DNA from 2 places in the Sinorhizobium sojae CCBAU 05684 genome. Region 2 is predicted to be linked to the other one. Evidence: predicted binding sites of a transcription regulator. Region 2 holds the regulator's gene; the other holds the start of a gene.

Region 1 (4,749 bases), 1.4 Mb from region 2:
GCGTCAGCGGCGCAATGTTGATCACGGAGCGGATGCCGCGGCGCCGGGCCTCAGTAAGTGCCTTCTCCACGGAGGCAGCCGGTATTTCGAGTTGCAACATCAGCGTGTCGCCGGGCGACATCGACTCGACGGCGGCAATGGCGTCGGCGTCGCTGACGGCGGCATTGGCACTCGCGACGACGACGATGACATTCTCGCCATCGCCGCCGACGATGATGTGTGCGGTACCGGTCGGCGCCTCGGCCGTCTTCACAAGATCGAGATCGGTGCCCGCCTCCTTGAGCAGCGCAAGCGCGCCTTCGGCGAAGCTGTCCGAGCCGACGGCACCGGCCATTCGCACGGAAGCGCCGGCGCGGCGGGCAGCCAGCGCCTGGTTGGCGCCCTTGCCGCCGGCGGCGGTGGCAAAGCCGGTCCCGGCAACGGTTTCGCCGGGCTTCGGGAGGCGCGCGGTCGTGGCGATCAGGTCCATGTTGATGGACCCAAGGATAGTGATCATGTGGGTGTGCCCGTCGGTTGCTGATTTTGCCGGAGAGTGCCCGAGCGCGTCAGTCCTCGTCAACCACTCTGAGCTTCAATTGACCGATGCGGCCGTCGATGGACCGCTCGCTCAGCCCTTCTCCCTTGCTGCTGCGCTCGGGTGGGGGTACCGTTTCCAGTTCCAGCGTCTCGATCTTCGCGCCGCGGCGCGTCAGCTTGTCGGAGGAGACGAGGATATCGTCGATATCCTTCTGCGCCATGGCGAAGTGTCCCTGGAGCTTGCGCACGCGCTCGTCGAGGCGCGACAGATCCTCCATCAGGCGGACGACCTCGCCCTGGATCAGATGCGCCTGCTCGCGCATGCGTGCGTCCTTCAGGATCGCCTGGATAACCTGGATCGCAAGGAGCAGCAGCGATGGCGAGACGATGACGACGCGCTGGCGATGCGCCTTCTGTACGATTGCCTCGAAATGCTCGTGGATCTCGGCGAAGATCGATTCGGACGGGACGAAGAGAAACGCGGTCTCCTGCGTTTCGCCGGAGAGCAGGTATTTTCCGGCGATATCGCGGATATGAACCTCCATGTCACGGCGGAAGGCCTGCGCGGCCTGCTGGCGCCGTTCGGCGCTCGCGGCATCGCGCATGGCGTTCCAGGCCTCCAGCGGGAATTTGGCGTCGATGACGAGCGGCGGCTGGTCGTTCGGCATGCGGATGACGCAGTCCGGCCGGCCCCCGTTGGAGAGCGTCGCCTGAAAGGTGTAGGCGCCGATCGGCAGTCCATCCGCGACGATCGCCTCCATGCGCGACTGGCCGAAGGCACCGCGCGTCTGCTTGTTGGAAAGGATGCTCTGCAGCCCGGCCATGTCCTTGGCGAGCGCCTGGATGTTGTTCTGGGCGCTGTCGATGACGGCCAACCGCTCCTGCAGCCGCCGGAGATTCTCGTGTGTTGCCTTGGTCTGCTCGCTGATCGAGGCGCCGATCCGGTGCGTCATCCCGTCGATCCGCTGGCTGAGCGATTGGTTGAGCTCGGCCTGTCGGGCGCCGAAGACGTCCGTCATGGCTGCGATCCGCCCCTGCATCTCCGTCTGTGCCGCAAGAAGGGCCGTTATCTGCTCGGCGCGCTCGTCTGCACGAAGCGCCCGGTTACGGCGCGCGGCCATGATCGCGAGGAGTGCCATCAGCAAGGCGGCAGCGGTGATAAGATGTCCCGCGGCGACGGGCAGGGCGCCGAGTTGAAACAGCGGCTGGTCGAAGGAAAAGGCGATGGGCTCCATGGCCGCAGCCTAACAGATTCGTTTCCGATAGCCAGATCAAAACGAGAACAAAGAAAAATCGCGCCTCGGCGGGAGTCTGTCGAGGTCCGGTCCGACCCGCCATCGGCAATTTCCTTGCGCCCGGGCGGAAAGATCGGTTATGGAGCGGCATGACGATCAAGCCGCTTATCATCCTTCCCGATCCCATTCTGCGCCAGATGTCGCCGCCGGTAGAGACTGTCGACGACGAGGTCCGCCGCCTTGCCGACGATATGCTCGAAACCATGTACGATGCCCCCGGCATCGGCCTTGCGGCTATCCAGATCGGCGTGCCGAGGCGCCTGCTGGTGCTGGATGTCACCAAGGAGGGCGAGGAGAGAAAGCCGCTCGTCTTCATCAATCCGAAGGTCGTCCGCGCCTCCGACGAGCGCTCGGTCTACGAGGAAGGCTGCCTGTCGATTCCGGACTACTACGCCGAAGTCGAGCGCCCGGCGGCGATCACCGTCGAATTTCTCGACCGCGATGGCAAGGAGCGGACCATCGAGGCCGACGGGCTGCTTGCCACCTGCCTGCAGCACGAGATCGATCACCTTAACGGGGTGCTCTTCATCGACCATATTTCCAAGCTCAAGCGCGATATGGTGATTCGCAAGTTCACCAAGGCCGCCAAGATGCGCGGGAGCCGTGCGATCTGACCGCTCCGATTGAGGTGGCATCAGAGATCGGCGCTTGAGCACGACGCCGTTTCGCGCAATCGAGAGATACGGAGTTCACCGATTTGCCGCTTCGCATCATCTTCATGGGCACACCGGAATTTGCCGTTCCGACGCTGGCAGCGCTGGCAGAAGCCGGGCACGAGATCGTCGCCGTCTACACGCAGCCGCCGCGTCCCGGCGGCCGGCGCGGCCTCGATCTCCAGAAGTCTCCGGTGCATCAGGCGGCGGAGCTTCTGGGCGCCCCGGTGTTCACACCCGTCAACTTCAAGGACCCGGCCGATCGCCGGAGCTTCCGCGAGTTCAATGCCGATGTCGCAGTCGTCGTCGCCTACGGGCTCTTGCTGCCGGAGGAGATTCTCTCGGGCACGCGCCACGGCTGCTACAACGGCCACGCCTCGCTTCTTCCGCGCTGGCGGGGTGCCGCGCCCATCCAGCGCGCCATCATGGCCGGCGACAGCGAGACCGGCATCATGGTGATGAAAATGGACAAGGGGCTAGACACCGGCCCCGTCGCGCTGACCGAGCGCGTTGCGATCGGTGAAACGATGACGGCCGGCGAATTGCACGACAAGCTGATGCATGTCGGCGCGGGCCTGATGAAGGAGGCGATGGTGAAGCTTGAGGCCGGCGACCTGACGCTGACGCCGCAGCCGGAGGAGGGCGTCGTCTACGCCGCCAAGATCACCAAGGACGAGACGCGCATCGATTTTTCAAAGCCTGCGCGCGAGGTCCACAACCATATTCGCGGCCTGTCGCCCTTTCCCGGCGCCTGGTTCGAACTCGAGGTCGCCGGCCGCGTGGAACGGACGAAAGTTCTGGGGTCGGAACTTGCCGAAGGAACCGGCGCGCCCGGTACCGTGCTCGACGAAGCATTGACGATCGCCTGCGGCGAGGGGGCCGTGCGGCCGACGCGTTTGCAGCGCGCGGGCGGCAAGGTGCTTCCCACGGCCGAGTTTCTGCGCGGCACGCCCGTTCCGGCCGGTTCGAGGGTCGCCTGATATGCCGCGCTATCGCCTGACCGTCGAGTATGACGGCTCCGATTATGTCGGCTGGCAGCGGCAGGAAAACGGCCCTTCCGTGCAAGGGGCGATCGAGAAGGCAGTGCTATCGCTGACCGGCGAGACGGTCTCGATCCGCGGTGCGGGGCGCACCGATTCCGGCGTTCATGCGATCGGCCAGGTGGCGCATGTCGATCTGGGGCGCGAATGGAATAGCCACACGCTGCGCAACGCCCTGAACGCCCACCTGACGCTCGCCGGCGAGCGGGTCTCGATCCTCGATGCGGCGGAAGTGCCGCCGGATTTCGACGCGCGCTTTTCCGCCGCCCGCCGCCATTATCTCTACCGCATCATTTCCCGCCGTTCGCCGCTGGCGCTCGAGGCAAGGCGCGCCTGGTGGGTGCCGAAGACGCTTGACCACGTGGCCATGCACGAGGCGGCACAGCGGCTCGTCGGCCATCACGATTTCACCACCTTCCGCTCGGCTCATTGCCAGGCGACGAGCCCGATGCGCACACTCGACCGGCTGGACGTTACCCGCAACGGCGAACTCATCGAGATCCGGGCGAGCGCTCAGAGCTTCCTGCATAACCAGATCCGCTCCTTCGCCGGGTCGCTGAAGCTCGTCGGCGAGGGCAAATGGACGCCGGACGATCTACAGACGGCACTCGAAGCGCGAGACCGCAAGGCCTGCGGTCCCGTCGCGCCGCCGGAGGGTCTTTATTTCATGCAGGTGGATTACTGAACCCGCAGCTCAACCCGGTGCCAGGCCGAAGAGATGCTGCAGATATTGTCCGACCATCATCGACGGCAGCAGGAAGAGCCCCGTCAGCGCCGCAGCGAGCAGGTTCTCATTGCCGGTGATGGTGCGGAGGAGCCGGAAGAGCAGGGCGATACTGGCGAAGAGCACGATCAGCCACAGGAATGCGGTCACCTGCTGGATTCCGCGCGTAAGGAGCAGGATCGCCGCCGGCACCGCCATCGCATAGGAGAGGGGCACCGACAGCCAATTGGTGGTGACGATGACCGGCACCACGAGGCCGACAAAGCCGAGCGGCCGTGAAAGGACGACGATCAGCAGGATCGGCACGAGCCAGCTTGCGAGATCCACGATGAAGAGCTTGAGGAAAAAGCTGCCGCCGACGGTCGTGCCGCTCGGCATTACGGAAAGATAGTAGAGACGCCAGGAGGCCCAGGTCACCGCCATCGCCGGCAGCGACCAGAGGATCGCCGCGAAGGAGCGCCACAGGCCGCGTTCGCTGATGTCGAGCCAGCCATAGCCGTCGTGATTGCCGAGGATCAGCA
Region 2 (4,749 bases):
GCAGAACGGTCCGCATGTCACCCCCGCGGATCTTTCGGCGTCCCGAAAAGGGACAATCGAGCAATGATGACAACATCAAGGCAAAAATACGAATTCTAGGTGAGATCGCGCCGGATTTTGCTCGTTATGGTTTACGAATGGTGAACGCGAGGCCGGTGGAATGTGGGTGCCGAGCAGCAGAGGTCCAAGAAATAATTCGTGCGGACGCCTCGCTTAAATCTTGCAACGAACCGCACTTCGCGCAATAACGCGCTGCCCGGATGGGTGGCCGAGCGGTTTAAGGCACCGGTCTTGAAAACCGGCGTAGGTGAGAGCCTACCGTGGGTTCGAATCCCACCCCATCCGCCACCTGAACCCGTCCGAACCAGAGCCCGCCGACGCAGTCGAACGGACTGGCGCGGGCTGTCGAATTCTTCTATATAGTTTGGGCCCGTGGGGTCGTAGCTCAGTTGGGAGAGCGCCGCAATCGCACTGCGGAGGTCGAGGGTTCGACTCCCTTCGACTCCACCATTCTTCCCTTTTGTCCGCCGCGCAGAAGCGCAACGGCCCTGATCAGGCCGCTCACGCAACAGGTGTTTACGCCGAGGCGCATCGCCCCAAGTCGTTTACCAGGATGGCTAAATGAGGATTTCGGCCATCGACGCTCCCTTGCCATCGCCAGCGAATTGAGGGACAGTTAAGGTCTGCAGTTTCGCATCTCGGCAACTCCCGCGAGTGGAGAAAAACATGCCCTCTAAAACTCTGATGGCGGTTGCAGCATTGGCGCTCCTGGCACTTTCGGGATGCGCCACGACCGGCGCTACGGGCAATACGACCTACACGCAATGGCACGGCCCCTACCCTGAGCCTGACTTCGACGTGCTCAGCCCCGGAGGTCTGCGTCTCGCCTATTGATCGGGCGCCACTTGAACGCCGTCGTCGCCGGACAGCCCAATGGCTCATCGGCGCCGGCACAGCGATGTCGGCCAAATATTCAGCCTGGCAAAGTTCACGGAATTTTAGGCACTTGCGGAACACAAATGGAACGGATAGTGTCTGTTCTTGATTTGTTTCGCGATTCTGGAGTGACGCGCCATGCTGACCCGCAAGCAACAGGAATTGCTTCTCTTCATTCATGAACGAATGAAGGAATCGGGAGTCCCGCCGTCCTTCGATGAAATGAAAGACGCGCTCGATCTTGCATCGAAGTCGGGCATCCACCGATTGATCACCGCGCTCGAGGAGCGCGGCTTCATTCGCCGGCTGCCCAATCGGGCCCGCGCGCTTGAAGTTATCAAGTTGCCGGAAGCTTATACGGCTCCGGCGCAGCCAAGGCGCGGCTTTTCGCCAAGCGTCATCGAGGGCAGTCTGGGCAAGACGCCTGCCGCGCCCAAGGCCGAGCCGCCGCCGGCCGAAACGGCATCGATTGCGGTTCCCGTCATGGGGCGGATCGCCGCCGGCGTTCCGATTTCAGCGATTCAGAACAATACGCACGAGGTTTCCGTACCGATCGACATGATCGGCAGCGGCGAACATTACGCCTTGGAGATCAAGGGCGACTCGATGATCGAGGCCGGCATCCTCGATGGCGACACCGTGATCATCCGCAACGCGAGCACGGCCAGCCCGGGCGATATCGTCGTGGCGCTGATCGACGATGAGGAAGCGACATTGAAGCGCTTCCGCCGGAAAGGTGCGTCGATTGCGCTCGAAGCGGCGAACCCGGCCTACGAGACCCGGATATTCGGACCGGACCGGGTGAAAATCCAGGGTAAACTCGTCGGGCTGATACGACGGTACCACTAGCGCATCGCCCCGAGATCGGCCCCGCTTTTCGGAAAGCACGAGCGCAGATTCAAAGAGCTAACAGTGTCCTTTGTGCGTCCTGAGGGACGCACAGCGCCGGAGATAATTTTGCGGTCGGACGAATTTTGGTTCGCACAATCGGCGCAAATTAACAGAGCGATACCGGCGGGTTCGGGGGCATTCCGCTCTTTGCTGCCGACCCTGTCCGGATTTCGATCGCTGCCCTGATGTGGGAAACTGCCGGGTACTGCATGTCGCCTTGAAATCGATCTCGATTTAAGGACAAATGCATGCAGCAATTCAAAATGCTACAGCCCGTTCGCGCCGCCGTCTCACTGTTTTTGCCGCGTTTTGGTGGGGCATCACCTATTCATCGGCAATCCGGCGGCTTCGCCAACGTCCTTCAAGAATGCGCCGAGACGAGGGGTGCGTTTTTCGGAAATTGCCTCTTGCGGTTCATCTCGAATGATTCTAAACGCTGGCCACGACTTGATATTTCTTGTCGGTGAGGCCTCGTGGCGGAGTGGTGACGCAGAGGACTGCAAATCCTTGTACCCCGGTTCAATTCCGGGCGAGGCCTCCAACAATTCCCCCCTGATGATCGTGATTTGATGGCGCCGATGAGCGCCGCCATGTTTTCACAAGTGGACTGAGAGCGTCCTCCTACAGAGTGTATGCTTTGCGGCGACGACCACTTGCCTAGCGCCCCGAAAATCGGAGCCGATCCTCGGAAAGCTCGATGCGCAGATTCAAAGAGTTCCAGCGACCTTTGCGCGTCTGAAAAGACGCGCGGCGCTGTAGCGGAACGTCGATTCCGTTTTGGCCGGACCAGCGACTGCTCCGGCGAAAACGGCTTCTATCTGTTTCGAGGGAGCATCCGCTTCCGAAACAACCGCCAGCCGTTAGAGCATTTTGCGGTCAGCTGAAATCATCTGACGCACCGGCAGCCTCTCGTGCCCGAGTGGCTCCTCACCGGGCGCTTGGTCGAACACAACCATACAGTCACGTTCTCAATAAATTCACCCACAAGGTTGGATTTTCCTTGATTTTCCTCCACTGACACTATTTCGTTACAAAACGGTCGCATTCCGAGGGGGAGGAAATGTTCGACGGCAAGATCTCCCTTTCCGACTGGCACCAATGCGCAGTCGGGCACCAGCGGTGTGTTTTCGAGCACGACCTATACCCGAACATTCTGATCAAGGTTCTCAGAACCAGGGGCAAGGGCGGCGAGCGCCAATCGACGCGGATGCTCCGCTTCTTCGATCGGTTCAAGCGGTTCGGCGCCTACCGCACTTTTCGACGCGAGGTCGACGAGTTCATTGAACAGGCCCGAAAGTTCACCCTGGCCGATACAGCCGATCTCCCCATCCCCGGAGTGCTGGGCTTCGTTCAGACCGAACACGGTCTCGGTCTCGTGGTCGAGAAGATCACTATGGCAGACGGACAGTTGGCCCCGACCTTGCGCGACCTGGCGCTGGCGGGGCGGTTGACGGCAAGGCACCTGGCGATGATCGAAGAGCTTTTCGATCGCTTTCGCAGGCTTCACATCGTGCTGATGGATTGCAATGCCGGCAACTTCGTCGTGACGGATCGCCGCGGTTTTGAGGAACTGCTGTGCATCGACGGGACCGGTGAAAAAAGCCCGTTGCGCATTTTCGCTCTCAGCAGCAGGGCCAACGACTTCCGACTGCGGCAAATGCGTGGGAAGCTGTTCTTAAATCTCGCCAGAGTATTGAACGATCCAGCGGCGCTACCAAACGAGGGACACGTCCACGCGGTACTAAAGCCGTATCTGCGGCCGAAGCGCAGTCGCCACCCACTCGAGGTCGTTCCGGACGCACTCGACGTTTCTTCACAGGCGAGCTAGCCCAAGTCGCATTCTACTCCCCGGATGATTTCTCGGCATTGCCGCGCCAGCGGGCCCACCACACGGCGAGCCTCCGGCGTGCGCGACGCACCACCGGTATGTCGTGCGACAGCACGAGCATCCCCAGCGGGACCATCCAGAAGCCAAGAATCGGCAGAAAGCCGAGAATACCGCCGGCGATGAGCAGCAGCCCCACCGTCACCCGCAGGGCCGGCGAGTCGGGCAGGCCGATGCGCCATTTTCCCAGGATCATCTCCCGTGTTTTCGGATCGATACCGAAATGCCTTTTTTTCTCGCCCTGCGCCATTGCTTCCTTCCTGCGACTTTCCCAGAATTGGTGCTTTCTCCACAGCCGAGCAAGCGGCGCTCTCGATTTTTTTTGAAAAATCGCTTGGCAAATCGAAAAAGCATTTGTATTAGCAGCCTCACTTCTGCGGCGCAGATGATCCCTGGTAGCTCAGCGGTAGAGCACTCGACTGTTAATCGATAGGTCGCCGGTTCGAATCCGGCCCGGGGAGCCAGTTTCGAAGAGCCATTCGCGGCGAAGGCCCGAATGGCTCTTTTCGTTTGTTTGCGCATCGGTGCGAAAATCGGACCCGATTTTCGGAAAGCACAATGCGTGGATTCAAAGATTTAGAGCGTCCTTTGCGCGTCCCGAAGGACGCTCGGCGCTGCAGGTCTCTCAGAGGTTCCGCATGCGTCTCGCATGGTTTTTCCTGGTTCTTGCCATTGCCACCGAAATCGCCGGCCTTACCGCGCTGAAGGCCGCCGGCGCCTATGTCGGCCACGCGGTCATGTATGGCTCGATCGCGCTCTCCTACGTGTTTCTCGCAAGGGCGGTGAAGACGATTCCCGTCGGCGTCGCCTACGCGATCTGGGAAGGCTCGGGCGTCGCCCTGATCACGCTCGTCTCCGTGCTTGTCTTCGATCACGTGCTGACCGGTCGCGAGATGCTCGGCCTCTCCATGGCCGTTGCCGGCATCCTTCTCGTCAATGCCGGCAAGGTGCAGGACGAGGAAGGCGAGCGATGAGCATGTCCAGTTTCTCCTTTGCCTTCGCCGTGCTGGCCGGCATTTTCGACGTGGCCGCCAATC

Evidence for each region. Region 2 encodes LexA, which represses DNA repair genes until DNA is damaged. Its sites were predicted from a motif close to TGTTCNNNNTGTGTTCNG; they were not measured.
Region 1: a site for LexA is predicted at 1,784-1,801, ahead of SJ05684_RS00270 (DNA recombination protein RmuC). Genes of this name have one in related genera too.

The regions. Positions count from the first base shown of each region.
Region 1 is NZ_CP023067.1:55,019-59,767, forward strand. It holds gene SJ05684_RS00265 (ribokinase) at 1-496, opposite strand, end outside; gene SJ05684_RS00270 (DNA recombination protein RmuC) at 546-1,751, opposite strand; gene def (peptide deformylase) at 1,901-2,425, shown strand; gene fmt (methionyl-tRNA formyltransferase) at 2,509-3,444, shown strand; gene truA (tRNA pseudouridine(38-40) synthase TruA) at 3,446-4,189, shown strand; gene SJ05684_RS00290 (hypothetical protein) at 4,199-4,749, opposite strand, start outside.
Region 2 is NZ_CP023067.1:1,446,399-1,451,147, reverse strand. It holds tRNA gene SJ05684_RS07250 (tRNA-Ser) at 259-348, shown strand; tRNA gene SJ05684_RS07245 (tRNA-Ala) at 435-510, shown strand; gene SJ05684_RS29970 (hypothetical protein) at 727-894, shown strand; gene lexA (transcriptional repressor LexA) at 1,075-1,785, shown strand; tRNA gene SJ05684_RS07230 (tRNA-Cys) at 2,295-2,368, shown strand; gene SJ05684_RS07220 (YrbL family protein) at 2,888-3,655, shown strand; gene SJ05684_RS07215 (hypothetical protein) at 3,669-3,962, opposite strand; tRNA gene SJ05684_RS07210 (tRNA-Asn) at 4,102-4,176, shown strand; gene SJ05684_RS07205 (SMR family transporter) at 4,351-4,686, shown strand; gene SJ05684_RS07200 (SMR family transporter) at 4,683-4,749, shown strand, end outside.